One region of the Mucilaginibacter sp. SG538B genome, then DNA from elsewhere that is predicted to be linked to it. Evidence: riboswitches for the same ligand, from Rfam matches in the RefSeq annotation. Region 1 holds a riboswitch; each other region holds the start of a gene.

The links. Region 1 has a riboswitch for S-adenosylmethionine ahead of FHW88_RS16180 (O-acetylhomoserine aminocarboxypropyltransferase/cysteine synthase family protein). Riboswitches for the same ligand answer to the same signal wherever they lie in the genome.
Region 2: it holds a riboswitch for S-adenosylmethionine, as region 1 does, so the genes downstream of both, metH (methionine synthase) here and FHW88_RS16180 (O-acetylhomoserine aminocarboxypropyltransferase/cysteine synthase family protein) in region 1, are expected to answer to the same signal.
Region 3: it holds a riboswitch for S-adenosylmethionine, as region 1 does, so the genes downstream of both, FHW88_RS02915 (TlpA disulfide reductase family protein) here and FHW88_RS16180 (O-acetylhomoserine aminocarboxypropyltransferase/cysteine synthase family protein) in region 1, are expected to answer to the same signal.

The regions. Positions count from the first base shown of each region.
Region 1 is NZ_JABMJI010000003.1:1,291-11,340, reverse strand. Features, by position in the region: gene FHW88_RS16205 (sensor histidine kinase) at 1-770, opposite strand, end outside; gene FHW88_RS16200 (hypothetical protein) at 953-1,390, shown strand; gene clpB (ATP-dependent chaperone ClpB) at 1,752-4,370, shown strand; gene FHW88_RS16190 (homoserine dehydrogenase) at 4,447-5,682, opposite strand; gene metX (homoserine O-acetyltransferase family protein) at 5,682-6,737, opposite strand; gene FHW88_RS16180 (O-acetylhomoserine aminocarboxypropyltransferase/cysteine synthase family protein) at 6,889-8,208, opposite strand; SAM riboswitch class I at 8,452-8,562, opposite strand; gene FHW88_RS16175 (trans-sulfuration enzyme family protein) at 8,801-9,916, opposite strand.
Region 2 is NZ_JABMJI010000002.1:1,362,326-1,372,375, reverse strand. Features, by position in the region: gene FHW88_RS15475 (S41 family peptidase) at 1-972, opposite strand, end outside; gene murQ (N-acetylmuramic acid 6-phosphate etherase) at 1,081-1,890, shown strand; gene FHW88_RS15465 (hypothetical protein) at 1,993-2,559, shown strand; gene FHW88_RS15460 (Bax inhibitor-1/YccA family protein) at 2,737-3,468, shown strand; SAM riboswitch class I at 3,602-3,711, shown strand; gene metH (methionine synthase) at 3,916-7,620, shown strand; gene FHW88_RS15450 (methylenetetrahydrofolate reductase) at 7,848-8,804, shown strand; gene FHW88_RS15445 (hypothetical protein) at 8,942-9,559, shown strand; gene FHW88_RS15440 (hypothetical protein) at 9,620-10,050, opposite strand, start outside.
Region 3 is NZ_JABMJI010000001.1:742,331-752,380, forward strand. Features, by position in the region: gene FHW88_RS02885 (family 43 glycosylhydrolase) at 1-776, shown strand, start outside; gene FHW88_RS02890 (alpha-L-arabinofuranosidase C-terminal domain-containing protein) at 791-2,773, shown strand; gene FHW88_RS02895 (family 43 glycosylhydrolase) at 2,811-4,952, shown strand; gene FHW88_RS02900 (helix-turn-helix domain-containing protein) at 5,139-5,954, shown strand; gene FHW88_RS02905 (YybH family protein) at 6,026-6,406, shown strand; gene FHW88_RS02910 (isocitrate lyase/phosphoenolpyruvate mutase family protein) at 6,543-7,331, shown strand; SAM riboswitch class I at 7,636-7,749, shown strand; gene FHW88_RS02915 (TlpA disulfide reductase family protein) at 7,871-8,440, shown strand; gene FHW88_RS02920 (SusC/RagA family TonB-linked outer membrane protein) at 8,776-10,050, shown strand, end outside.

The DNA of each region.
Region 1 (10,050 bases):
TCCTCATCTACCTCATCAAGTTCCATCATCATGGCAATTGATTCAACAGCAGCTATCGGGTTACGCAGGTCATGGGCAACCATACCCAACACCTGGTTTTTAAACTCGCTTGCTTTTTCAATTTCCGAATTTTTTTCGCGGATCTCGATCACCTGAAAATAATAGTTGGCCTTGTAGGAAAAAAAGTACCTTGAGATAAAATAAAAGCCGGAAAGTAAGATAGCTGAAATCAACTGGTTATACAACATATCCGTAGCCGGCGTTTCACTGTAAAATAGCAGGGAAGTAAAAAAAAGCTCAATAGCAATAAGCAGCAATACGGTTTCATAGTATTCAAAAACAATTATCACGCTGATCAAGCTTAATGCAACAAGATATAAGGTGAGGGCATTACTCGGATTAGAGGTGGCTATAAAGCTGGAATACATGCCGCAAACAATAATATAAAGCGCAAACAAAAATACAAGCAATGACATGCCTGTTGTAGCTTTTTTATGGCTTTTGAAACTAACGATAAAAAGGTTACTGGCTATCAGGAAAACAGGAGTTATAATAATGAAAACCCAGTTGCTGAAATTAAACTCGGGAAAGTTTTGAGCTTTAGTTAAGCTAATGGGGAATACAAGATAAAGGATCCGGATAATTACATTAAGCAATAAAAATACTATACTGGCCCCCCTTATGGCTACCAGGTTTTGGTAAGTATAATGCAAACGGTATTGCGACCGGTATTTTACCGGGAGACTGTTAAAAAAGAAATGGGTATTCAATTATATTTTATGGATTAAACAAAATTATGAAAATATTTATAAAAATTGTAACAGAAATGTGACAGTATATGGTTAACCCTTTTTACTAAATATTCGGTCAAAGGACTTATAAGCCTATTTTGTTGAACCTTCATTGTTTTTTAAAAGGAATAAATCTAATTTACACATAAAACCAAAATCACATGTTACTGAAATCTCTTAAATCTATCGCAATTCTTATTACTGTATTAACAACTTTTTCCTGTAGAACTGTAGAAAGGGCTAATCAGAAAGAAATTAAACCGTTTGTAGGCATCTGGAAGGATACAACCAATCCGGGATCTCAAGTCGTATTCAGGTCAGACGGCAGCTTTTATAATATTGCAAAAGAAAATAATGTGCAGATCGTTACGCACAGCGGTACTTTTAAAGTCTTATCCGACAGTATTTATGTATTAACGATTACAGACGCGAGACCCAACGCTACATACGATCTCAAAGGAAGGCAGTATGCCAATTATTATACGTTAAGCAGCGATAGAAAAACGATGAAGACAAGTGGCGTAGTTGATGGAAGAAATGGCGGAAAAGGACTTGCCTGGACCTGCAATTTAGTTAAAGTTGATAAATTGGATAATTAAACCGCGGCTGGCTTACTAAACCCTTATCACATTATAGCCCTCCATTTACAGACAACAAGAATTGCATACTCGCAATTGTTTTTATCCGTTACACAGTATTTCACTAACAGGCAAGCCAAGGCCTGTCTGTTAGTGAGGTGTTGTTAAGCTAATCTGATCTATTTTGCGTCCTTAAACATCTCCATTGACGCATACTTTTATCATTGTTTTAACGTATTAAACGACAAATTGCCTCGTGCTATTGTTAATAGTAATGCCTAAATTGCTAATAATTATGGCAAAGTGTCATTGCGATTTAATTTTAAATGACAATTTTTCACTATGGATACTATGGCCGATAAATTGATCAACAATGAGTACTATGAATTTTAACAACTTTACCATAAAAGCTCAGGAAGCCGTACAAAAGGCATCTGAAATTGCTGTTGGTAACCAACAGCAAGCAATTGAGACCGCGCATCTGCTTAAAGGCTTATTGCTGGTTGATGAAAATGTAATTACCTACTTATTAAAGAAATTAAATGTTAACCTGAACAGGTTAAATGATACGTTAGATGCGCAGATTGCATCGTTCCCCAAGGTAAGCGGCAGCAACGTATACCTTTCGTCCGAAGCAAATTCTGCTTTGCAAAAAGCGTCGGGATATTTAAAAGAATTTAAAGACGAATTTGTATCTGTTGAGCATGTGCTGTTAGGCATTTTAGCCGCCGGTGGTGCGGTAAGCAGCATCCTGAAAGATTCGGGTGTTAATGAAAAAGACCTAAAAAAAGCCATTGTTGAACTCCGCGGCGATAGCAAAGTAACTGATCAAAACGCTGAAGCTACCTATAACGCCCTTAACAAGTATGCCCGCAATTTGAACGAATATGCAGGTTCGGGCAAGCTGGATCCGGTTATTGGCCGCGACGATGAAATTCGCCGGGTTATCCAGATTCTGTCACGCCGTACCAAAAACAACCCGATTTTGGTTGGCGAGCCCGGCGTTGGTAAAACTGCCATTGCCGAAGGAATAGCTTTCAGGATCATCAAAGGTGATGTACCTGAGAGCCTGAAAACCAAAGTGGTATACTCGTTGGATATGGGTGCACTCATTGCAGGCGCGAAATATAAGGGAGAGTTTGAAGAACGGTTGAAAGCAGTTGTAAAGGAGGTTACCCAAAGCGACGGGGAAATCATCCTTTTTATAGATGAGATCCATACGCTGGTAGGTGCAGGCGGGGGAGAAGGCGCTATGGATGCGGCCAATATCCTGAAACCGGCCCTGGCCCGTGGTGAGCTTCGTTCAATTGGTGCTACAACCCTTAACGAATACCAAAAGTACCTTGAAAAAGATAAAGCTTTGGAACGCCGTTTCCAGAAAGTAATGGTAGAAGAACCTGATGCTGCTGATGCCATCTCTATTTTACGTGGACTGAAAGAACGTTATGAAACCCACCACAAAGTGAGGATCAAAGACGAAGCGATCATCGCCTCTGTCGAAATGTCACAACGCTATATTTCCGACAGGTTTTTACCGGATAAAGCTATCGACCTGATGGACGAGGCTGCATCAAAACTTCGCCTGGAAATGGATTCGGTACCGGAAGTGGTTGACGAACTGGAACGCCGCATCATGCAGCTTGAAATTGAGCGCGAAGCTATTAAACGTGAAAAAGACGACCGTAAGGTTGCCGAACTAAGTGAGGAAATAGCCAACCTGTCGCAACAGCGTGATTCATTACGTGCCAAATGGAAAGGCGAAAAAGACCTTGTTGATGGCATCAATACTAAGGTTGAGCTGATTGAAAATTATAAACTGGAAGCCGAACAGGCCGAACGTGCGGGCGATTATGGTAAGGTAGCCGAATTACGCTACGGTACTATAGTTGAAGCCCAGGCCGAAGTTGAAAAGTTGAAAGCCGCCCTGCTTGAAAACCAAAGCGACAGCCGCATGCTGAAGGAAGAGGTTACCGCCGATGATATTGCCGGTGTAGTAAGCCGCTGGACAGGCATCCCGGTAAGCAAGATGATCCAAAGCGAACGTGAAAAACTGCTTAATCTTGAAGATGAACTGCACAAACGTGTAGCCGGGCAGGAAGAAGCTATTGAGGCAATAAGTGATGCTATCCGCCGCAGCCGTGCAGGTTTGCAGGATAAGCGCAGGCCAATAGGTTCGTTCATATTTTTAGGTACAACCGGTGTGGGTAAAACCGAACTGGCAAAAGCCCTGGCCGAATACCTGTTTAATGACGAAGGTGCACTTGTGAGGATAGATATGAGTGAATACCAGGAACGCCATGCTGTTTCAAGGCTGATAGGAGCGCCTCCGGGCTATGTTGGGTATGATGAAGGCGGACAGTTAACGGAGGCCGTTCGTCGCAAGCCTTATAGTGTGGTTTTACTGGATGAAATTGAAAAAGCCCATCCCGATGTATTTAACATCCTGCTGCAGGTGCTGGATGATGGCCGCTTAACGGATAATAAAGGCCGTGTGGTGAATTTTAAGAATACTATCATCATCATGACCTCCAACATTGGTTCAAACATCATCCAGGAAAACTTCCAAAACCTGGAGGACGAAAACCGCGATGAACTGGTGGCAAAAACCAAAAACGAGCTGTTCAATTTGTTAAGGGCAACTATCCGTCCGGAGTTTTTAAACAGGATAGATGAGATCATCATGTTTACTCCGCTTAATCGCGATGAAATTCATGATATCGTTAAGCTGCAGTTTAAACAGGTACAGCAAACGCTTGCTGAAATGGGTGTAACTATCGAAGCATCCGATGAAGCCTTAGATTGGTTGGCCCAGTTAGGTTATGATCCTCAATTTGGTGCACGTCCGTTAAAACGCGTTATCCAGAAAAAGATACTGAACGAGTTGAGTAAACAGATCCTGGCGGGTACAGTTGATAAAGACAGCGTTATTAAAATAGATATGTTTGATAACCAGTTCGTGTTCCTGAACTCGGCCAAAGAAGCTACGGAACCGGCTAAATAAGCTGTAGAAAATTAATTAAATGTAAAAAGGCTTCCCAATTTGAGAAGCCTTTTTTTATTAACAACCGGAGAATCTATTAAAAAACTTCAGCTGTTTGTTTAGTTACCGATGCTAAGCTGACCCCCGTAAGCTGATCGGCAAAGGCTACGAAAGCCTTACTCTCAGATATACGATGTTGATTAGCGATCAGATTTTGCAAATTGATTTTTCCTATCACAAATTTATAACTACCTGAATAGTAGCGCTCATTGATGTGCTCAAAGTTCAGCGCTTCAACCAGTTCCTCGTCATCATAACGCAGGTAAATGGTTAATTCAATGTTATTGGTAAAATTAAGGTCTGTTTTTTCTTTAGCTTTTTTGTATTCATACTGGTAGTTATAGCGCAACGCGGCAATATCCGACAGTACAGCCGAACCGGTAGGATGCCCACCTGCACCTTTGCCAAAAAAGAATTGCTGATCGGCAAAGGCGGCCTGTACGGTTACGCCATTATATTCGTACTCAACGTTGTATAAAAACTCTTTGTCGTTTACAAATTTAGGCAGTACAAACAGGGCAACGTTACGGTCGTCAAGCTCTTTAGCTACAGGTACCAGTTTAATTTTGAGGTTCTTTTCGCGGGCATATTGCAAATCTGCGGCTGCAAGGTTCTGAATGCCGAGGTTAAATACTTCATCGGGCTGTACAACTACGCCATATGCGTGTGCAGCAGCAATAACCAGTTTGTATTTCGCATCAAAACCACCAACATCGCTTGTTGGGTCGGTTTCGGCAAAGCCGAGGTCCTGAGCTTGTTTTAATGCACTGTCGTAATCCAACCCTTCAATAAATCCTTTTGACAGTATATAGTTTGATGAACCGTTGAAAATACCGCTTATGGAGTGCAGTAACTCGTTGTCGTAATATTCCTCAAGATTACGGATGATCGGGATACTGCCGCAAACCGCGCCTTCATATAATAATGAAGTTCCATACTGGTGCTGAATTTCGATCAGTTCATCCAAATGCAGGGCGATCATTTTTTTACTGGCAGATACTACGTTTTTGCCAGATTTTAAAGCTCTTGAAACAATTTCAAAAGCAGCTTCAGTATCATTGATCAATTCAACAATGGTATTGATCTCGGGATTGTTAAGCAGCTCTTCTTTATCGGTAGTAAATAAATGTGCCGGTAAAGAACGTTTTTTATTAGGATCCTTAATAGCAAATTTTACTATCTCGATATTTAAATGCTTTGTTTTGATGATATCATATAATCCCTGGCCAACAACACCAAATCCGAAGAGGCCGATATTTAACTTTTTACTCATTACGCTGTACGTTGCAGTTCTATAATTTTTCCTTTCACATCGGTTTTAAAAAACGATGTAAATATGTTTGTTAATGCTTCTGTTTCAATTAAAAATCCGTCGTGCCCATAAAACGAATCCAGTTCGGCAAAGGCAGCTTTTGGGATATGCCTGAACAGGTATTGCTGTTCTTCAATAGGGAACAACACATCCGATGAGATGCCGATAACTAATGTTTTTGCCTTGATGAGGCTCAACGCTTTATCTACACCGTGACGGCCCCGGCCCACATTGTGTGAGTCCATCACTTTGGTCAGGTACCAATAACTATAAGCGTTAAAGCGGTTCACCAGCTTTTGCCCCTGGTAGTTTTGGTACGATGAAGAACGGAAATTGTCCTGCACATCGTCTGCTTCTTCCTGTTGGGTAATACCGTAGGTTTTATAAGTACGATAACTCAGCAGGGCAATACTGCGGGCTGCTTTTAAACCCTTTTGGCCGCCATCAGGTGTGTTAGCGTAAAAAGTACGATCGGCTGTGATAGCCAAACGTTGCGACTCGTTAAAAGCAATGCCCCATGGCGAGTGCTTGGCGTTGGTTGCTATCAGGATAAGATTTTTAATCCGCTCCGGCTCAATGATAGCCCATTCCATAGCCTGCTGGCCGCCTAATGAACCACCAATTAATACGCTGATATTATTAATGTTTAAATGCCCGGCAAGCAACTGGTGTGCTTTAACCATATCCCTTGTAGTAAACTGGGGATATGAAAGATAATATGGCTGGCCGGTAACCGGGTTAATGCTCAACGGACTTGTAGTGCCGTAAGGAGAACCCAAAATATTGGCGCAAACTATAAAATGCTCTTCCGGGTTAAAAAAATAACCCTCGCCAATAAGCCCTTTCCACCAGTCAAATACATCGCTGTTGGCAGTAAGCGCATGGCAAACCCAAACAACATTATTTTTTTCCTTATTTAACCGGCCATAAGTGTGAAAACCTATTTCTAAACCTTCAATTGTACGGCCCGATTCAAATTCAAAAGTATCAGTGTATTTAAATATCTCTGCGTTCATTCTGTTATTTGTCACGCTGTGTTAAGTCGAAAGTCTTTAGTTTAAAGTCTCAAGTCGAAGTTTCAATTTTCCGGCTTAAGACTAAATACTTAGAACTTAAGACTTAACTACACGTAACGTTTACTATATCACTTAAAAAAACTATACATTGTTATACTAACTCACCCTCACCTTGCTTAATTTTTGCAAAAGCCTGTTCAAAATCGGCTTTAATATCATCAATATGTTCAATACCAACAGCCACGCGCAATGATGCAGGTGTAACACCGGCAGCTAATTGCTCTTCATCAGATAATTGCTGATGCGTGGTTGCCGATGGCTGGATGATGAGTGTTTTTGCGTCGCCAACATTGGCTAAATGGCTCACCAATTTAAGGTTATTGATCAAGCGGCTGGCCTGTTCTTTGCTCCCTTTAATTTCGAACGATAGTACGCCCCCAAAACCGTTTTTTAAATACTTTTTAGCTAAGTCATGATATGGCGATGATTCCAGTCCCGGGTAATTTACGCTTGCCACCTGTGGGTGCTGCTCCAACCATTTAGCCAGTTGCAGGGCATTATCAACGTGACGTTGTACACGCAGAGAAAGCGTTTCCAACCCCTGGATATTCAACCATGAATTAAATGGTGCCTGAGAGGGGCCGAAATCCCTCAAACCTTCCACACGGGCACGGATAATAAACTGGATATTGCCAAACGGGCCCCCAATGCCAAATACATCGTTAAATATCAACCCGTGGTAACCTTCAGATGGTTCGGTAAATTGCGGGAATTTGCCGTTACCCCAATTGTAATTGCCTGCATCGATAATAACACCGCCAATACTGGTACCATGCCCGCCAATCCATTTGGTTGTTGACTCCACAACCACATTAGCGCCATGTTCAATAGGACGGAAGAGGTAACCACCGGCACCAAAAGTATTATCAACAATTAGCGGAAGGTCATGCCTTTTGGCAACTTCGCTCAGCTTTTCAAAATCGGCAATGGTAAAGCCCGGGTTACCTATTGTTTCCAAAAAGATGGCTTTTGTTTTGCCATCAATGAGCGCTTCGATATTGGCTGCTGTATCATCTTTGGCAAAGCGTACTTCGATACCCAGGCGTTTGAAAGCTACTTTAAACTGGTTATAGGTGCCGCCGTACAGGAAAGGTGAAGTAACAAAGTTATCGCCAACCTGTAAAATATTATTAAGGGCAAGGAATTGGGATGCCTGGCCAGAGGCTGTTGCCAGCGCAACCACACCGCCCTCTAACGCCGCGATGCGTTTTTCAAACACATCGGTAGTAGGGTTCATGATGCGGGTATAGATGTTACCAAACTCTTTCAGCGCAAACAGGTTGGCGCCATGTTCGGCGCTGTTAAATACGTATGAAGTAGTTTGATAAATGGGCACAGCACGTGAACCTGTTGTTGGGTCAACTTCCTGGCCGGCATGTAATTGTAAGGTTTCGAATTTTAAGGCAGACATAGTTGTAATTTTTTAATGTGTTTAATTTAGATTTTGAATGTTTAGATGAATTTGGAAAGCCGGTTCAAAAACAACCGGTTTAACAACACGCTTTTCAGAAAATGAAAATAGGAGCGTGCTAAGCATCAACAGCAGCAACACATACAAATACAGCTAATAGGGGAGCTAATATGTTGTATGTTACCGTTTGCGGTGTAAAAAGTGTTGCGTTGCGTAAATTTAATTAAACTTTTCATGGTTATAAATTTATATTCCCCGGTGTTATTTGCCGGGACAGGAATTGGCACCTTCTTCAACATTGAAGGGTTGCCAGCGGGTCATTGAGCCTGATCTCTCGCCGCTTCTTTATAAATCAAAACCCGAACTATGTGCGGAGGATTGATCGACGTTGGTATCACTACCAAATAATGTTGCGAATATAAGGGATTGTGAGGTAATATACCAAATTTTATTTCTTTTTAAGGTGAAAGGTTTATTTTGAGGTGAAAGGCAAAAGGCGAAAGGTTAAAGGTTTTGTGAATACGGAATTTTTAAATTCACATGACAGCTTATACCTTTCGCCTTTGACCTTTATCCTTTCACCTTAAAAGGCCTAAGCAAGGGCCTGCTTCATATCGGCAATCAAATCGTCAATATGTTCCAGCCCAACTGAAACCCTTAGCAGGTTACGTGGTGTTTTGGTATCCGGGCCTTCAACAGTAGCGCGGTGTTCTATTAGGCTTTCAACACCACCAAGGCTGGTAGCTTTGATAAATAGTTTCAGTTTATTGATGATGTTATGCGTGTCGTTCTCATCGCCCTTAATAGTAAAAGATAACATGCCACCAAAAGCCAGCATCTGATCTTTAGCTATCTCATGCTGCGGGTGCGAGGGCAAACCGGGGTACATTACCTGTTCAACATTGGGATGCTGTTCAAGGTATTCGGCTAATAACTGTGCATTTTGTACGTGGCCTTTTACACGGTATGGTAAAGTTTTAATACTGCGTACCAGGTAATAACAATCCATAGGCGAGGGGATTGCGCCACCCATTTCCTGCACCTGGCGGATTTTTGTCCACCAATCATTCTTTTCGGCCGTGATCAACACGCCGCCCATCAGGTCGCTATGTCCGCCAAAATATTTGGTGACTGAGTGCATAACCATATCCGCGCCCAGCTCAAGTGGTCGCTGGCACATAGGGGTGGCAAATGTATTATCGCACAAAACTTTAATGCCCTTTGCTTTGGCAATAGCAACCACCTTTTTAATATCGGTTATTTTAAGCAGGGGGTTTGAAGGTGTTTCAATCCAGATCAAACCTGTTTCGGGCTTGATGTGCTGTTGTAAAACCCCGGTATCGTTTACATCAATAAAATCGAAGGTAAGGATCCCGGCAAAAAGGGTTTTAAGCTGATTACGTAAGCCATGATACATATCATCCGGCGCAATTATATGGGTGCCCGGCTCCAATGATTGAAATACCGACATCCCGGCCGCATTACCTGATGAAAAGCAAGCTGCTTCAACACCTCCCTCTAACTTTGCCAGCACATGCTCCAGTGCGTGACGATTGGGGTTCGATGAGCGACTGTAAATATAACCTGCCGGAAAACCGCCATCCTCACCGCGCTCAAAAGTGGTTGACATAATAATGGGTTGTATAACGGCCCTTGTTGCTTCATCAACATGGTTGCCGGCATGTATCGCTATAGTTTCAGTTTTCATGGTATTGTATTATGATATCGCCCAAAATAAACAAGAATATTTGTTATTAGCTGTAGCGTTTTTATATTTTTTGCCGAATAGGTTTAAAAACCAAACCGCATGAAAACGTGCTTTATCTTCCTGTTTGTTATTAT
Region 2 (10,050 bases), on a different contig from region 1:
GCCTTTACCAAATGATCGTCGACCAACAATAGTAGCCCTGTCAAGGTCCTGCAGGGCCCCTGCTAAAATCTCACTGGCCGAGGCCGAATATTCATCAATAAGCACGGTAAGTTTCCCTTTCTGAAACATGCCCGAATCGGTGGCAAAGTAATCAGTCCGGGGCTCGTGAATCCCTTTGGTATAAACTATCAGCTTTCCATCAGTTAAAAACTCATCGGCTAATGAAGTAGCAGCATTAAGGTACCCACCGCCATTGCCTCTCAGGTCGAGCAGCAATTTATTCATACCGTCAACTTTTAGCGCCGTTAAAGCCTTTCTGAAATCGAGGTCGGTAGTGGCCGAAAACTTGCTGATCTTGATATAGCCGGTGTTAGCATCGGCCATATAGGCAGCATCAACACTGCTCAGGTCAACATGCCCCCGTTTAACCGTAAGTATTTTTAAATCTTTGCTCAGCGGAGGCACAACACTCAGTTTTATTTCAGCATCCTTTTCGCCCCTGAAAACACTATTTATACGGGTGGCTGTTAGCTTGCTGCCCGAAAACTTTTTATCGTCGACATTGATCACCTTACTGCCCACCAGTAAGCCCGCTTTTTCGGCCGGACCGCCGGCATAAACCTGCGTAATGATCAGTGTATCACGAAGTAACTGGTATTCGATACCGATACCGTTAAAACCACCGTCTAACCGTTCATTGATGGATTGCGCCTGCTGCTGCGGTAAATAAAGCGAATGCGGATCAAGGTTTTGAAGCAGGTTATTTACCGACACGCCTTCAATACTATCGATATTAACGCTGTCAACATAGTTGCGGTCAACCAGTTGCAACACCTTTGCTATTTTACTATTGCTCACAAAGGAGAAGCCAAGGTTATGCGCGGCAAAATCCTTGTTAAGCACCTGGCCTATCATCACCCCTACCAGCAGCAGGATTATTGTCCGGAAAATTACACCCGCGGTCCTCTTCATAACTTATTACACACAAAGTTAATAATTGCAGGGTCAATAATTTTTACCCGCACCCTTGCATTTGATGATTTTTACCGAATTTTGTTATAAATTATTTGAAAATAGGCTATGGAAACCACCACCGAAAGGGAATCGCACTATAAAAACCTCGAAAAACAGACCGTAAGGGAAATTTTAGAAAACATTAATAACGAGGATAAAACGGTTCCGCTGGCTGTGGAAAAGGCATTGCCACAGATAGAAGCCCTGGCAACTATCACCGCAGAAAGGATGAAAAACGGCGGACGTTTATTTTACATAGGCGCCGGTACCAGTGGCCGTTTAGGCGTGGTTGACGCATCGGAATGCCCACCGACATTCGGTGTTCCGTTTGATATGGTGGTGGGCTTGATAGCAGGCGGCGATGGCGCGATCCGCAAAGCGGTAGAATTTGCTGAAGACGATGCTGTGCAGGCCTGGAAAGATCTGGAAGCTTTCGACATTAATGATAAAGACGTGGTTGTTGGCATAGCCGCTTCGGGCACTACACCGTATGTGATCGGCGGCTTAAAAACAGCTAATGAGCATAATTTAGTTACCGGCTGTATTGTTTGTAACAGCGGCAGTCCGGTAGCGGCTGTGGCACAGTACCCGGTTGAAGTAGTAACAGGCCCTGAGTTTTTAACAGGGTCAACCCGCATGAAAGCAGGCACGGCGCAAAAATTAGTTTTAAATATGCTAAGCACAACCGTAATGATCCAGCTTGGCCGCGTAAAAGGGAACAGGATGGTTGATATGCAATTGAGCAACCACAAATTGGTGAACAGGGGCACCCGCATGGTAATGGACGAAACCGGGCTGAACGAAGAAGAAGCAGCCGGGTTACTGAAACAATACGGCAGCGTACGAAGCGCTGTTGATCATTATAAAAAAAAATAAACTGAATTTGAAGATGTGTTGATTTGGAAATTTGAAGATGCTTGTATTCGATAAATTCTCAAATTCAAAAAATTCGGGTTCAGACAATTTGAAATCAAAAACATGCACGATATTGAACCATATTACCGCTGGAGAGATGATTACGTGGCATCGGAAGATGAGTTTTCGCCTTTTTATGCGACAGAATACAGCGAATTTGAATTTGACAAGCAGGTATACAATTACCTGCTGCACCCACAATGGGACTCATTCGGCTCCAATACCCTTTATTTAAAAGTACTTTTTGCCGATTATGATAAAGGCTATACCATCATTGAGCTGATAGGCGAATGGAATGATGCCATCAATAACGACATTATGCTGCTGAAGCGTGAGCTGCTCGACCTGATGATAGATAATGGCATCAGTCATTTTATCCTGATCGGCGAAAACGTACTCAACTTTCATTCAAGCGATGATTGCTATTACGAAGAGTGGTTCCAGGACGTGGAAGACGGCTGGATAGCAGGCATCAACTTCCGCGAACACGTGATAGACGAATTTAAACACAGCAATATCGACTATTACATCAATTTTGGCGGCGAACTCGATAGCCTTGGCTGGCGCACCCTGAAACCCATACAGGTTTTCAAAAAGGTTGAAGAGCAGTTGATGCGCCGTTTGAATTGAGGGTTACAGAGTCAAGAAGCAGGAAGAACAGAAATCAAGACTGCAAGAATCAAGAGTCAAGAGACAAGACATTTCGGAAAACTTTCCTGTTTCTTGACTCTTGATTCTTGCAGTCTTGCTTCTTCATGCTGTATTCACCTTTTATTTATATATTCGTACTATAATTTTTAACACAAAATGGAATTTAAAGAATCTAAATACAACTTCGATAATGTAATCGAAGTTAGGGATCAATCAGAAGTTGCTTCACGCAGGTTTATGGCCGGCGTTTTCAGCTGGATGTTCGTTGCGCTTGGCGTATCAGCAATAACAGTTTATCTATTTTTAAATATGGGCCTGATCAGTCTGATCGTTGCACCAACAGGCGGCCTTACGGGTTTTGGCTATTTTGCGCTGTTTTCGCCACTGGCGTTTTCATTGGTAATGCAATTTGGCTATAACCGAATCTCTTATCCGGTATTGGTGCTGCTTTTCGTAGCTTATGCAACACTTATTGGCATCAGCTTAAGTTTGATATTTCTGATCTACACATCTGCATCAATATTGGGTGTTTTCATTACCGCATCAGTAACTTTCGGTATTATGGGCATTGCCGGTTATACTACCCAGATGGATTTAACAAAGTTTGGTTCAATCATGTACATCCTGTTCATTGGGATTTTTGTAGCTTCATTAGCTAACTTCTTTATGCACAGCGAACAAATGAGTTACATCATCAGCTACATAGGCATAGCTGTATTTACTGGTTTAACTGCCTACTATATGCAAATGTTAAAACGCATTGGAGCAGGTATTGAATACGGTGATGCAAGCTCGAAAAAACTGGCCCTGATGGGTGCGCTAACATTGTACATCACACTGATCAACCTGTTTTTTATGCTCCTCCGTTTATTCGGCAGAAGAAGATAATCTCATTAAGAAATTCAATCATAAAGCTGCCTCCGCAAAAGGCGGCTTTTTTTGTTTAACAATGTGGCTTAGGCATGATATTTAGCGTATGTTATATACTTGCAAATGATAACTTTATTGCGCAACTTTGCACTGCTTATGGAGAAAGACGGAGGGATTAGACCCTGCGATGTCTTAGCAACCTGTGCTTCACAAGGTGCTACATTCTACCAGGCAGCAATTACGCGCCCGGACAGATAAGCGAAAGTCATAACAACACCCGACTTTTCGAGATAAGCTGTATTTAGATTTGAGATATTAGACGTGAGATTTGAGATAGCTTCGGCTCTTTCAATCGCCTGTTTAATGTCTTTTTATCAGATATATGAGGTGAAAGACATGATGTTTTAGCAAGGTTCTCTCCGCTAAAATCTCACGTCTCAAATCTCATATCTCACATCTCAAAAAATGGACATTAGAAAAGAATTACAGAAACGCATACTGGTGATTGACGGAGCAATGGGTACCATGATTCAAAGGTACCAGCTTACCGAGAAGGATTTTCGTGGCGAGCGTTTTCGCGATCATCATAGCGACCTGCAGGGCAATAACGACCTGCTCAATATCACGCGCCCTGATATTATCAAAGCCATCCATGCCGAATACCTGGATGCCGGTGCGGATATCATTGAAACTAACACTTTCAGCACACAGGTAATTTCCCTTGCCGATTATCACCTGGAAGAACTGGCTTATGAACTAAGCTACGAAGGTGCGCGTATAGCCCGCGAAGTAGCCGACGAATATACCCGGCATAACCCCGAAAAACCGCGCTTTGTTGCCGGTGCCATCGGGCCAACAAACCGCACTGCGTCTTTGTCGCCAGATGTAAACGATCCGGGATACCGCGCCGTTACGTTTGATGACCTGGCCGAAGCTTACTATGACCAGGTACGGGGTTTGGTTGACGGTGGTTCGCACCTGTTGTTGGTTGAAACCATATTTGATACCCTTAATGCCAAAGCTGCGCTGTTTGCCATAAAACGTTATGAGCAGGAATGTAAAGCTGCAGGTAAGGATTTTCCCGCTTTCAGGGATTCGGGCGGTATCATGATCTCAGGTACTATTACCGATGCTTCAGGCCGTACCCTTTCCGGGCAAACTGTCGAAGCTTTCTGGAACTCGATAAGCCATGCCAACCTGCTATCGGTAGGCCTAAACTGCGCTTTGGGTGCCCGGGAAATGCGCCCGCACCTTGCCGAACTTTCTGAAAAAGCAGGCGTATTTATTTCGGCCTATCCAAACGCCGGCTTACCCAACGAGTTTGGCCAGTACGACGAAACTCCGCATGAAACCGCTCACCAGGTTGATGATTTTATCAAAGCCGGCCTGGTTAATATTGTTGGTGGCTGCTGCGGTACCACACCCGAGCATATTAAGTGCATTGCCGATAAGGCTGCCAAATATCCGCCCCGCCCTATCCCTCAAATTGAGCCGGATATGCGCCTGAGCGGCCTGGAAGCGGTCACCATTAAACCCGAAAGCATTTTTGTAAACGTGGGCGAACGCACCAACATTACCGGTTCCCCTAAGTTTTCCAAATTGATCCTTGCCGAAGATTATGAGGCAGCTCTAAGTGTTGCCCTGCAACAGGTGGAAGGCGGCGCGCAGGTCATCGATATTAACATGGATGAGGGCATGATTGATTCGGAGGCTGTGATGGTAAAATTCCTGAACCTGGTTGCTTCTGAACCGGATATAGCCAAACTGCCTATTATGATCGACTCATCCAAATGGACAGTGATCGAGGCCGGTTTGAAATGCGTACAGGGTAAAGGTATCGTGAACTCCATCTCCCTGAAAGAGGGTGAAGAAAAGTTTAAAGAGCATGCCCGGAAAATCTTAAGCTATGGTGCCGCCACCGTTGTAATGGCCTTTGACGAAACCGGTCAGGCTGATTCATTGGAGCGCCGGATCGAGATCTGTAAACGATCATATGAGATCCTGGTGAACGAAGTAGGATTCCCGCCGCAGGATATCATTTTCGATCCGAACATCCTAACAGTTGCTACCGGCCTGGAAGAACATAATAACTACGCGGTAGATTTTATTGAGGCCACCCGTTGGATCAAGCAAAACCTGCCGCACGCTAAAGTGAGCGGCGGTGTAAGTAACATTTCGTTCTCGTTCAGGGGTAATAATACCGTGCGCGAGGCCATGCACTCGGCATTCCTGTACCATGCCATTAAAGCCGGTATGGATATGGGGATTGTAAACGCCGGCATGCTGGAGGTTTACGAGGAGATTCCGAAAAACCTTTTAGAACTGGTAGAAGATGTACTCCTTAACCGCCGCCCGGATGCTACCGAGCGCCTGGTGGAATTTGCCGACACCATCAAAAGCAAAGGAAAAGAAGTTGTACGCGACGAAGAATGGCGCAAAGGCACCGTTCAGGAGCGCCTCTCCCACTCGCTGGTAAAAGGCATTGTTGAATACCTTGACGACGATGTGGAGGAAGCCCGCCAGGCCTACAGCAAACCACTTGAGGTTATTGAAGGTCCGTTGATGGATGGTATGAACATCGTAGGCGACTTGTTCGGTGCCGGCAAGATGTTTTTACCACAAGTGGTAAAATCAGCCCGTGTAATGAAAAAGGCGGTGGCTTACCTGCTACCTTTTATCGAAGAAGAAAAAAAGAACAATGTAAATGCCGATCAGCGTGCCAACGCCGGTAAGGTGTTAATGGCCACCGTAAAAGGCGACGTACATGATATTGGTAAAAATATAGTTGGTGTGGTATTAGCCTGTAATAACTTCGAGGTGATAGACCTTGGGGTGATGGTGCCCGCGCAACGCATTATTGAAGAGGCTAAAAAGCAAAACGTTGATATCATTGGGTTAAGTGGTTTAATCACCCCATCGCTTGATGAAATGGTGCATTTTGCCAAGGAAATGGAACGCGAAGGTTTTACTATTCCGCTAATCATTGGTGGTGCTACAACGTCGCGCATTCACGCTGCCGTAAAAGTGGCGCCGCAATACTCCGGGGCTGTCATTCACGTTTTGGATGCTTCGCGCAGCGTTACCGTTTGCAGCAATCTAATGAGCAAGGACAACCGGGATGCCTATATCCAGAGCATTAAAGACGAATACGCCAAAGCCCGCGAGGCACATGCCAATAAAAAATCGGACAAGCGTTTCGTAACAATCGAAGAAGCCCGTGCCGGTAAATTCCAGATTAGCCTGGATGGCGATGTGGCGCCGAAACCCGCATTTACAGGCACCAAAGTATTTGAGAATTTCCCGCTGGAAGAGTTGCTGCCTTATATCGACTGGACGCCATTTTTCCACACCTGGGAACTTCGCGGCAGCTATCCGAAGATCTTTGACGATAAGTTTGTAGGCGTTGAAGCCAAAAAACTATTTGATGATGCGCAGGTATTGATGAAACGTATTGTTGACCAGAAACTGTTCACCGCGAAAGGTGTAATTGGCTTCTGGCCGGCCAATGCCGTAGGTGATGATATTGAATTATATACCGATGAAAGTCGCACAACAGTTTTAAATCGCATCCATACCTTACGCCAGCAGGCCGAAAAGGTAAAGAACGATCCGTACTATGCATTGTCGGATTTTATCGCGCCAAAAGAAAGCGGTGTGCCTGATTACTTCGGCGGCTTTGCGGTAACAACCGGTTTGGGTTGTGATGAATTGGTTGCTGAGTTTGAGGCCGATCATGACGACTATAACAGCATCATGGCCAAAGCCCTTGCCGACCGCCTTGCCGAAGCCTTCGCCGAAAAAATGCACGAGTTGGTACGTAAGGAATACTGGGGCTATGCCAAAGGCGAACAGCTAAGCAATGCCGACCTTATTAAGGAAGAATACCAGGGCATCCGTCCGGCACCGGGTTATCCGGCCTGCCCGGACCATACCGAAAAAACCACCTTGTTTGAATTACTAAAAGCAGAAGACAACGCAAACATGCACCTAACCGAAAGCCTGGCCATGCTGCCGGCCGCATCGGTAAGCGGTTTCTACTTCGCACATCCGCAGGCAAGATATTTCGGCTTGGGTAAAATCAGTAAGGATCAGGTTGAGGATTATGCTATCCGTAAACAAATGCCATTGGAGGATGTGGAAAGATGGCTAGGGCCGAATATTAATTATTAGCCCCCCTGCCCCCTAAAGGGGGAGTAAGGGAAGAAACGACAAAGCGAGGGCTTGTGCGGTTCCCCTCTTGAGAGGGGTGGAGGGTGTGTTAACAAAGCGATAATAAACGCCGCATAACACACCCCTGCCAACACACAAATCCACCGCGCCCCCTCTCGAGAGGGGAACTTGAATTGTAATTATAAAACTTAAATAAAAATTCCCCCTTTAGGGGGGGTAGGGGTCAAATGAAAATACCTGAACATATAGCAAACGCCAACGGCAAAACACTTTTTTCTTTTGAACTGATCCCGCCTTTAAAGGGGCAGAGCATCCAGGGCATTTATAATGCTATTGATCCGCTGATGGAGTTTAAACCTCCGTTTATTGATGTTACTACCCTGCGCGAGGACTTTATTTACAAGCAGCACCCAAGTGGCCTGCTCGAAAAATTATCGTACCGCAAACGCCCGGGCACTATTGCCATCTGCGCGGCTATCATGAACAGGTATAAGGTTGATACCGTGCCCCACCTGCTTTGTGGCGGCTTTACCAAAGACGAAACCGAGAACGCCCTTATAGAATTAGAGTTTTTAGGTATCGAAAACGTACTGGTATTGCGTGGCGATGCGCGCCTTGGCGATTCATCATTTGTACCTACGCCTAATGGCCATTGTTATGCTACCGATTTGCTGCAGCAGGTAGTAAACCTTAACAACGGTATTTATTTGCATGAGGACCATGGCAATACAGCCAAAACAAACTTTTGTATTGGCGTAGCCGGTTATCCCGAAAAGCATTTTGAAGCCCCGAACCTTAAAACCGACTTTAAATACCTGAAGCAAAAGGTAGAAATGGGTGCACAGTTCATTGTAACCCAGATGTTTTTTGATATTGGTAAATACAAGGAGTTTGTAAACGGCTGCCGGGCCAATGGTATCAATGTGCCTATTATTCCGGGGCTGAAACCGATCACATCATCAAAACAATTGGTTACGCTGTCAAAGACATTCCATATTGATATCCCGGAAGATTTGAGTGATGCCATCCATGCCTGCGCCACCGAAAAGGATGTTAAAGAAGTAGGTATTGAATGGATGATCAATCAATGTAAAGAGTTGATTGCCTTTGGCGCGCCAGTGCTGCATTTTTATACCATGAGCAACGCCGGGCCTACTAAACGTATTGCTGAAGCGATATTTTAAAGTTGCATCCTCACCCTTCACAAAATCGTCATTGCGAGGTACGAAGCAATCCCCAACCTACAGAGTGACTATGCAAGTCGTCCCTATACAGTAGGGGATTGCTTCGTTCCTCGCAATGACGTGGTGATTATATATAAATGACAGGCGATCAATTACTAAAAATAAAACGCTATTTTTATTTTAGTAATAAACTGCCTATGGATACCTTTAGTCACATCAAGGCTGTTATCAGCATTACATTGGGGCTTAGCATTACCCACCTGCTTAAAGGGGCGGCCAAGCAAATTCAGCACCCCGGCCGGGATAAACCTTATTGGGTGCATAACCTGTGGGCGCTTTACGTGTTTATATTGCTGCTGCACTTTTGGTGGTGGGAGATTAGCCTGCACGAAATAAAGCACTGGCTTTTTGCCGAGTACTTTTTCATCATTATCTACATTGTTACTTATTACAGCGTCTGTGCATTGCTCTATCCTGATGATTTAAAAGACTATCAGGACTACAAAGACTACTTTTACTCACGCCGGAAATGGATCTTCAGCATTTTGGGGGCCAGCTATCTGCTTGATATCATAGATACCGAAATAAAGGGGCCAAGCTATGTACATCACTATAACATCGAGTACCCAATCCGCAATATCAGTCATTTTATATTATGTATGATAGCCATTAAAGTAGAGAACCGCAACTTTCACGCGGCATTGGTGATCGTGTTCCTTTTGTACGAGGCCTCGTACATCCTGAGATTATTTTAACGGTTAAAATGAGAGGGCGCCGACATGCAACGGCACCCTCTTCCCCCGTTCACATGCAGGTTACTTGCAAAAGATAACCTGGTTCGTTTTTCCCCAGTCGTTACTTTCGCCGGTGGTTAATTTGCGATAGGTTGTCAGGGTTAGGCTATAGGCGCATGAGGGCCATGCGCTAAAAGGAGGAGTTAAAACAAATGGTGACGGCGAGGCCATGTCAAATTTCTTAGCGTCTCCGCGCGGAGTTGTGCCACTGGGCAGACCGCTGACCGTACCCGTAGCGTTTGACCATACACCCAGCGACCAGCTGGCAATCAGTTCATGATCAACTGTGTAATCGGCATGGGCGGTTCCGCTTACCGGAGTGCAGCCGCTGCCTCCGCCGGCAAAAAGCTCTTCCAGTTTAAGCAAGCTTACTTCGTTCCAGTTATTCACATAGATTTTGCCAATAAGCGATTGGGTGTTGAGATTTGGCGAAGTGGCATTAGCCGGATCGT
Region 3 (10,050 bases), on a different contig from region 1:
TGCTGGAAACTGCCGACTTTATAAAATTCACGCGCCATCATATCAACTGGCCAACCAAACAGGCCTGTACCAGCCCAACCTCGCTCAACGAAATGGTTTGGGCACCATCTGTAGTAAAAGGAAAGGACAATAAATTTTACATGTATGTAGCTGTAGGCGGCGAGGTTTGGGGAGGCGTGAGCAATACGCCCCTTGGACCCTGGGAAAACTTAAAGACCGATAATACGCCCATGGTAAAATCCACAGATTATTCGCAGGTGCATAATATCGACCCGGATTGCTTTATTGATACCGATGGCAGCGTTTATTTGTATTGGGGATCGGGATATAAATGGATCAACGGGCACTGCATGGCTGTAAAGCTAAAGGATGACATGGTTTCGTTTGATGGAGCGCCTAAAGACATCACCACGCCTCATTTTTTTGAAGGTACACATATGGTTAAACGCAATCAAACCTATTACCTTATGTTTTCAGAAGGTAAAGCCATTGATGCCACTTACCAGGTGGGTTATGCCAAAGGAAACAGTCCGCTTGGGCCTTTTCAGGAGAATGAGCACCGGGTTATATTAAGTACTTCTGCCGACAGTACCGTAATTGGCCCCGGCCATCATACCACATTTTCAGAAAAAGGACAGCGCTATATTTTATATCACCGCATTTTTCCGCAAAAGGAATCATTTGTATTAAGGCAGTTGTGTCTTGACAGTTTAAATTTTGACGCGGATGGTAATATCAAAAAAGTAAGCACAAAAGGAGTACAAAAGTTCAATTAACCTTATAACCTGTTATGATAAAAAAAATAGGCCGTGCCGCGTTGTTATTAATACCGGCATTTAGCTGGTTTGGCGCTTTGGCGCAACAAAAAGCCGATGTCACAAAACCTAAGAAGATCAGTCCTGACCTTTTCGGGATCTTTTTTGAGGATTTAAGTTATGCCGCCGATGGAGGCCTTTATGCCGAACTTATCCAGAACCGCTCATTTGAATATAACCCGGCCGATAACCGCGACTGGAATTCGATGACCGCCTGGAAATACCAAACAGATGGGTTTGGTTATGGTACCATTTCTGTAGAAACGGCTGCCCCGGTACATCCCAATAACCCGCACTACATTTTACTTGATATTCAGGATGAAGGGCAAAAAGGAGTGGGGCTCGAAAATTCAGGGTTTGATGGGATCCCTGTAAAGGCGGGTAAAAACTATGATTTTTCCGTTTTTTTAAATGTGATTTCAGATCAGTCTTTACCCGTAAAGGTCGCTCTGGTTGACCGCAAGGGTAAAGAATTAGGCTCTTCTTCATTTACGACATCTGATAAAGGCTGGAAAAAATATGCGGAACAAATTCATGTGAATTTTGATAATGATAGTGCCAAACTGGTATTATTGATTAAAGCGAAAGGAAAGATCGGGATAGATATGGTATCATTGTTCCCGGAGGAAACTTTTAAGAATCATAAAAATGGATTACGGGCAGACCTGGCGCAGGTTATTGCCGATATAAAACCAAAGTTTATGCGTTTTCCCGGTGGCTGCCTTACCCATGGTGATGGCGTCGCCAACATTTACCGTTGGAAAAATACCATAGGACCGGTTGAACAAAGGGTAGAGCAACGTAATATCTGGAACTATCATCAAACAGCAGGTTTAGGTTATTTTGAATATTTTCAGTTTTGTGAGGATATCGGTGCAAAGCCTGTTCCTGTACTTGCGGCAGGAGTGAGCTGTCAAAACTCTGGCGGTACATGGAGAATAGGTTCTACAGGGCAAAAAGGTATCCCGATGGAAGAAATGAAAGCTTATGTACAGGATGTACTCGATCTGGTAGAATATGCTAACGGGCCCATTACATCTACATGGGGCGCAAAACGTGCTGCAGCAGGGCACCCGGCACCTTTTAACCTGGAGTACCTCGGCATCGGTAATGAAGATAAGATCACCGGCGTATTTGAAGAACGGTTTAGGATGATCTATGATGCAGTGCACAAAGCCCATCCCGAAATTAAAATCATCGGTACGGTTGGGCCAAGTCCGAAGGGCGAAGATTTTGATAAAGGCTGGAAATTGGCCGATCAGCTTTCGGTTGGTATTGTTGATGAGCATTATTATGAAAAGCCGCAATGGTTTTTAAAAAATACCCAGCGTTATGATGCATACAACAGGCTCAGGTCAAAAGTTTATATAGGAGAATATGCTTCCTGGGGTAATACCTTGTTTAATGCCTTATCAGAAGCGGTTTATATGACCAGTTTAGAACGTAACGGAGACGTGGTTAGAATGGCGTCATATGCACCGCTTATTGCCCGGATAGGCCATACTTCATGGAACCCCAATTTGATATATTTTAATGGTAGCAAGGTTTTCCCAACGGTAAACTATTATGTTCAGCAGCAGTTTGCTGCCAATTCGGGTAATGAGTATTTACCGGATGTAATAAAATTGAAAGGCGAAAAAGCGGCTCTTGACACCACGGCAGGTGTTTCAACCGTGCGCGACTCTGTGACTGGGGATCTGATCCTGAAAATTGCCAATGCCGGTAATGCTCCTGTTTCGGGAGAGGCAGATCTGTCAAAAATTGGTCAGCTACCCAAATCGGCAACAGTCACTGTTATTACAGGCAATCCGGACGTGAAGAATTCTGCCGATAATTCGCAAGCCATCGTCCCACAATCATCAGTAATAAAATTGCAAAAGAAGTGGGCTTTCACCGTACCTGCCTATTCATTGACGGTTGTCAGAATTAGCGGCAGAGAGATAGAAAAGCACAAATAATTATCCTGAATATTCGAAAAAAACAAACCAATTATACATGAAAAAAATAGTTTTACTGGGCGTTTTGGTCAGCTTTTACACGGCGGTCATGGCACAATCGCAGCAAAAATTCAGCGCCTACCTGTTTACTTATTTCACAGGGAGCAAAGGTGGCGAAGAAATTCGTTTTGCTTTGAGTAACGATGGTTATCATTTCCGTGCGCTGAATAACAATCGCCCGGTTTTGAATTCGGCCGATATCAGCGCTACCGGCGGTGTTCGCGATCCGCATATCATGCGTGCTGCCGACGGTAAAACATTTTATATGGTTGCCACAGACATGAACACCGAAAAATATGGCTGGGGACCGGATTATTCCATGGTATTGCTCAAATCAACCGACTTGGTACACTGGAGTTCGAAAACAATTGATATCACCAAACTTTATGAAAAATTTGCGGGTGTGAACAGGGTATGGGCACCGCAAACCATTTATGATCCGCAGAAGAAACAGTATATGATCTACTGGTCGATGCGTTTTGGCGAAGAGGCAGACAAGATCTATTATGCTTATGCCAATAAAGATTTTACAGGCCTTACAACCGAGCCTAAACAGCTTTTCTTTAAGCCGGATGGCGGTGCCTGTATAGACGGGGATATTGTTTATAAAAACAATAAATACTACCTGTTTTTCAAAACAGAGGGATCAGGTGCAGGTATAAAAATAGCCGTATCGAATAAGCTAACTTCTGGCTATGTATTGCGTGATAAATACGTACAGCAAACCAAAGACCCGGTAGAAGGGGCGGGTACTTTTAAATTAAACGATGGCAGCGGTTATATTTTGATGTATGATATGTATACCCAAGGTAAATACCAGTTTACCAGGACGACCGATCTTGAAAATTTCAAACTGATTGACGATGAGGTATCCATGAATTTCCATCCGCGCCACGGTACGGTGATGCCAATAACTTCAAAGGAAGCCGCTGCACTGACTGCTAAATGGGAAACGCCGGAAGATGTCATACTTTCACCGATAAACAAGCAAATTAAAACCATCAATATCGTTTTAGATTCGGCGAGCCATAAAGTTCGCCTGCCTGTAAAGCCGGGTACGAGTTTAAAATTATTTAATCCACGATTTACCTTGTTTCCCGGCGTTACTGTCAGCCCGTTGAAACCGCAGGATTTTACGAAGGGGCCGGTTAAATATTCGGTAACGATAAACGGTAAAAAAGCACAGGTTTTTGAAGTTACCGCCCAGGAAACCCATAACCCGGCTATAGCAGGATATTATGCCGATCCGGAGATCCTGTACGCCGAAAAAACAGGCAAGTTTTATATCTATCCAACCAGCGACGGCTTTGATGGCTGGTCGGGCAAGTATTTCAAGGCTTTTTCTTCGGATGATATGGTTAACTGGAAAGATGAGGGCAAAATTCTTGATTTGCCGCAGGATGTAAGCTGGGCGAAGAAGAATGCCTGGGCACCCTGTATTATCGAAAAAAAGATTGGTGACGATTATAAATACTTCTACTATTTCGCTGCTGCACAAAAGATAGGGGTTGCAACGGCAAATGATCCGGCGGGTCCGTTTACAGATTCAGGTAAACCATTGGTGGCGCAATTGCCCGAAGGTGTTAAAGGCGGACAGCAGATTGACGCCGATGTTTTTGCCGATCCGCAAACAGGTAAAAACTATTTGTACTGGGGCAATGGCTATATGGCAGTGGCCGAGTTAAACGATGATATGATTTCATTAAAACCGGGTACTACCAAAATCCTTACTCCTTACTCGCATTATAACGAAGGCACCTATGTGTTTTATCGCAATGGAATTTATTACTTCATGTGGTCTGAAAATGATACCCGGAGTCCTAATTATAGTGTGCATTACGGCACTGCAAAATCTCCGCTGGGGCCAATAGAGATTCCTCAGCAAAACACGGTTATTGCCAAAGATGCAGCAAAAGGTATTTACGGTACCGGCCATAACTCGGTGATCCAGATCCCTGGTACAGATGAATGGTATATTGTTTATCACAGGTTCAACTATCCCAAAGGGATTACCATGGGGGATGCCGCAGGATACAACCGTGAGGTATGTATTGATAAAATGGAATTTGATGGCAATGGATTGATCAAACAGATACCCCCTACACATGAAGGTATAAAACCTGTACAGGTTAAAAAGTAACCTCGGTTTATATAAATAATGGTATAGCTGCTATGTGAACGTATTGAAGGTTCACATGGCAGCTTTTGTTTTATATAAAATTAAACACGTATTAGCTTTAAGCTTTGCGCCTTCCGCTTTAAGCTACTAAAAATATGTTCCGTTTTTTACAATTTGACGACTTCGTTGTATCCTATATTTGTAATCATGGTTTTCAAAGAGATGCTTCCGGAGCCAAGGCTGCAGCCTTACATCAAGTGCTTCTATCTGTATGAATCTGATTCGGACAGAAGCTACGATGATATTGTGTTCCCGAGCGGTACCATGGAGGTAATCTTTAACCTCGGTGCCGGAAATTGGAAATCAAAGAAAGGTGATACATTTTTTACCACTCCTCCAGTTGAACTTTGGGGCCAGATCACTAAACCTTTGCCCATTCAATCTGTAGGGCGCAATATTATGCTCGGCTTCCGTTTTTACCCGCATTCGGCTGCTTACTTTTTTGATGAAAATGTATCAGAATTTAACAACGAAATTGTTGATGCCACGCACGTATTCGGACCTAAATTAAGAACGCTTTATTTAAAATTATTGGAGACCGCCGACCTGAATGCGAAGGTGGCCATGATTGAAGATTATTTGCGGAGCCGTTTATCGGCAACCGAAAAAAAGCATTCGAAGATCAAATTTATCGGGGATATTGTCAGTAGTCTTAAAAAGAATTACAGCAACGATAATATCCTGTCTATTTCCAGCCGTTATAACATTTCCTCACGGCACCTTAATACCCTTTTTTCGCAGTATACAGGTTTACCGCCAAAATTATTTTACAAAATAAACCGCTTTCAGCATAGCCTTAACCTGGTTAGCGCTAATGAAGAAAAGCTAACGAATGTAGCCTACAGCGCCGGTTATTTTGACCAGGCACATTTTATAAAGGAATTTAAGCTTTTTACAGGTTTTACACCTAACTCATTTGCTGCTCAGGCGTCGCCTATAAACCAGGCGTTAGCGGGCAGTTAATACTCTTCCGTTTTATACAATTTTGGGCTATTCGAGCCACATAGTTTTGCTGATATAAAAAAAACAACAAAATGAAATCAGCAAAAACACCACAGGAGGTGCACGCGGTACTTGCAGCCGCTTTTAACACCAAAGATGTAAATGTAGTTATGAATGTGTATGATGCCAACGGTATTATTTTTCCCGAGCCGGGAAAAGAAGTATCAGGCAAGGCTCAATTTGAACAGGCCGTTAAAAGCATCTGTGCGGTTCCGGGAGTAATGGAAATCAAAACCGTTTACTGTCTGCAATCGGGCGATGTAGCGGTAGGCCGGTCGGAGTGGAGCGTCACCGACAATGGCAAAACACAGATTGCCGCAAAAGGGATAGAGTTAATGAAACAACAACCCGACGGCAGCTGGAAAATTGTCATCGATCATGCATTCGGAGCTGAGGCTAATCTCGTAGCCTGATTTTCTCTATCTGAAACAAAAAATGACCGGATTTATCCGGCCATTTTTTGTTTCACCTTTCACTAATCTCTTCCGTTTTATACAATTTTTAGAAAAGCGCCCAGCCTAATTTTGAGAATAAAATAAAAACAAGAACATGAAAAATAGATTCAATGAATTTTTAGCCCTGCATCATCAAACCGAACCTTTACAAGTTGGCAATGTATGGAATGCACAAAGCGCCCAGGTTTATGATAAATTAAATTTTAAAGCAATCGGCACATCAAGCGCGGCTGTTGCCAGCTCATTAGGCTTTGCAGATGGCGAAGAGATGAGTTTTGAGGATTACCTTTTTGTTGTTAAACGCATAGCTGCAACAACATCAGCCATGCTAACAGTCGACCTTGAAGGTGGTTATGGTGAAACACCGGAGGCTATCTGCAGTAACATCACAAAACTATATAATATTGGTGTTGTGGGTATCAATATAGAGGATTCGATAGTGGTGAATGGCCAGCGAAGTATTGTTGGTGCCGAAGGCTTTGCCACAAAACTTAAACAGATAACTGCATTGTTAACCGCCACAGGGGTAGAGGTATTTATAAATGTAAGGACCGATTCCTTTCTGCTTGGTTTATCTAACGCACTGGAAGACGCTTTGACCCGTACTAAACTTTACCAGGGTGCAGGTGTGCATGGTTTGTTTTTTCCGTGCATTACCCAAATAGCAGATATTGAAAAAATAACGGCCTTATCGCGCCTCCCGGTTAGCGTAATGTGTATGCCTGGCCTTCCGGATTTTAAAGCGTTGCAAAATGCGGGCATTAAAAGGATTAGCGCAGGCCCATTTTTGAATATGAACATCTACCGGTCACTGGAAAATTTGATCGAAAAAATAACAGCCGAAAATAGCTTTGCAGCCCTTTTTAACGGGACTGCCAGTTAACAGGCGAATAAAAGTGCTAAATAATTAAAAACCTAATTGCCTTGTTTTACCTTATTATAAGGTAGTTTAATAATCTACAAAATAAGTTTAGGTTAAAGTCCCGGCAGCGAACGTTAGGGACTTTTTGTTGTTATGGAATTTATCTTCAAAAAGTTTCAGCTACTCCAATCAGTAAACAAATTCTGTAAATAAGCCTGCAGAATTTTAAAGTGTTAATTCATTTTATTGCAATAATTATATAAAGTCTATGGTTTTAGTAGAATTTATATATATTTGCATCGTCAAATCGGTTCTTTGAATATTTTAATTATCAAGAAAGACTGAGGGAAAGGCCCTGTGATGTCTTAGCAACCTGTAAGCCCACTGTTATAAAGGTGCTAATTCCTGTCTGCCCAAAATAGGGTAGAAAAGATAATGTAATACGCTATGGCCTTGTATAGTGCAAGGTGTTGTATACTTCTTTTCCCTCTTCATTTTTCTTGCTAATTAAAATATTGAAAATATCACCGGGATGATATTACGGTTTAACCTGTATAGCAATGAACATTAAACAATTACTTTTTACCTGTTTGCTTTTCATAACAACATTGCCGGCTGTTGCGCAGATCACCAAGGCAATTGATCCGACAGCTGACGACCGCGGTTATATCATAAAAACCGGTGATCTTGCTCCTGCCGATTTTGAGCTCGTATTGACCAATGGTACAAAAACTTCTTTAACGAAGTTGCATGGTAAGGTGGTTATCCTGCAGTTTACCGCAAGCTGGTGCAGCGTATACAGAGAAGAAATGCCGCATTTGGAAAAAGAGATCTGGCAGGCTTATAAAGATAAAGGCCTTGTGTTAATAGGCGTTGACCGCGATGAACCGCTCAACAAAGTAAAAAGTTTTCACCAGGTCATGAATATAAGCTATCCGTTGGCACTCGATCCTGGTGCTGAGATTTTTGGCCGGTTTGCCAGCAAAAAGAGCGGTGTTACCCGCAATGTGGTTATCGGTCGGGATGGGAAAATTGTTTACCTCACCCGCTTGTACGATAAACAGGAATTTGCGTCCATGTTAAAAGCTGTGGACGCTTTGGTAAACAACAAAACAGCGTCCATCAATTAAAAAGAATCTATCAGTACTTATTTAATACCCGTTTTATGAAAACAGAATCTACTTTTTTACACAAGAAAACTTTCGTTTCGGAAAGCCAGTCAATCTGCAAATCCTTCTGTCTCAATATGCAAAGCATGCATTGTTGCTGTTAATCATTTACAGCATGCATGGTGTTTAAATGCGGGCTTGCTGCAGTTTGTCTTAGCTTAATAATTACCATCCCCTAATCAATTCTTTACAGTTACGATAGGCTTATGAGCCGGGCAAATTATGCCCGCTAAGGCGATAGCCATGTCTTTTGTACCGGTAAAGGCATCAAAAATTAATCTCAATTATTAATTATCATGTTAAAAATTTACAAGCTATTACTGGCAATTATATTGCCTTTTATTCTCGTCCAGACGGTTGCGGGGCAATCCGTTAAAATAAGCGGGGAGGTAACCGCCAAATCCGATGGGTTGCCGTTGCCGGGTGTCAGCGTATCTGTTAAAGGTAAAACCACGGGCGCACAAACCAATGTTGATGGTAAGTTTATCATCAACGCCAATGTTAATGATGTGCTTAGGGTTAGCTACATTGGCTTTACAACCCAGGAGATCCCGATTACGCAAGGAATAACTACCTTAAACGTGGTTTTGGTTGAAGCACCAAATTCTCTGAATGAGGTAGTGATAACGGCCCTCAATATCTCAAAGGATAAAAAATCGCTGGGATATGCGGTACAAGGGCTTAAATCGAAAGATATTTCTGAGGCAAAGGAAACCAACTTTGTAAACGCGCTGGCCGGTAAAATTGCCGGTGTGCAGGTTACCAACAGCCAGGGCGATATGGGTTCATCACGTATCGTTATCCGTGGTGAAACTTCTATCACTAAAGATAATCAGCCTTTGTTTGTAGTTGACGGGGTTATTGTTGATAATACCCAGTTTTTAGGATCTGGTGGTTCAAGGGATTTCGCTAATGCCCTCTCTGATCTCAATTCTGAAGACATAGAGTCGCTAAGCGTGTTAAAAGGCCCGAATGCTGCAGCCTTATACGGTTCACGCGCGGCAGCAGGCGTTATCCTTATTCGTACCAAAACAGGTAAAGGAGCAAAAGGGCTTGGGGTTACCATTAACTCTAATACCAGCTTTTCAAATGTGCAGGTATTACCCAAATATCAAAATGAATACGGCCAGGGTTCAAATGGTAAATTCAGTTATGTTGACGGTAAGGGCGGTGGCGTTAACGATGGTGTTGACGAAAGCTGGGGGCCTGCATTGGATGGCTCATTGATCCCGCAGTTTTATTCCAATGGACAGGCTGTGCCATTTATCGCCCATCCCGATAACGTAAAAGACTTTTTTAGGACTGGCGTGACGCTTAATAATGGTATAGCATTAGCGGGCAGTAACGAAAAGAGTGATTTCCGGGTATCTTACAATAACCTGCATCAAACCGGTATTGTCCCAAATACATCGCAGGGACGTAACTCATTCGCTTTAAATTCAAGCTACCGTTTCAATCCTAAATTAACAGTAAATACCACTGTTAATTATATTAAAGATGATGCTGATAACCTGCCGGGCGCTTATGGAAAACGCGCAACCAGTACCATGCTGCAGTTTACCTGGTTTGGG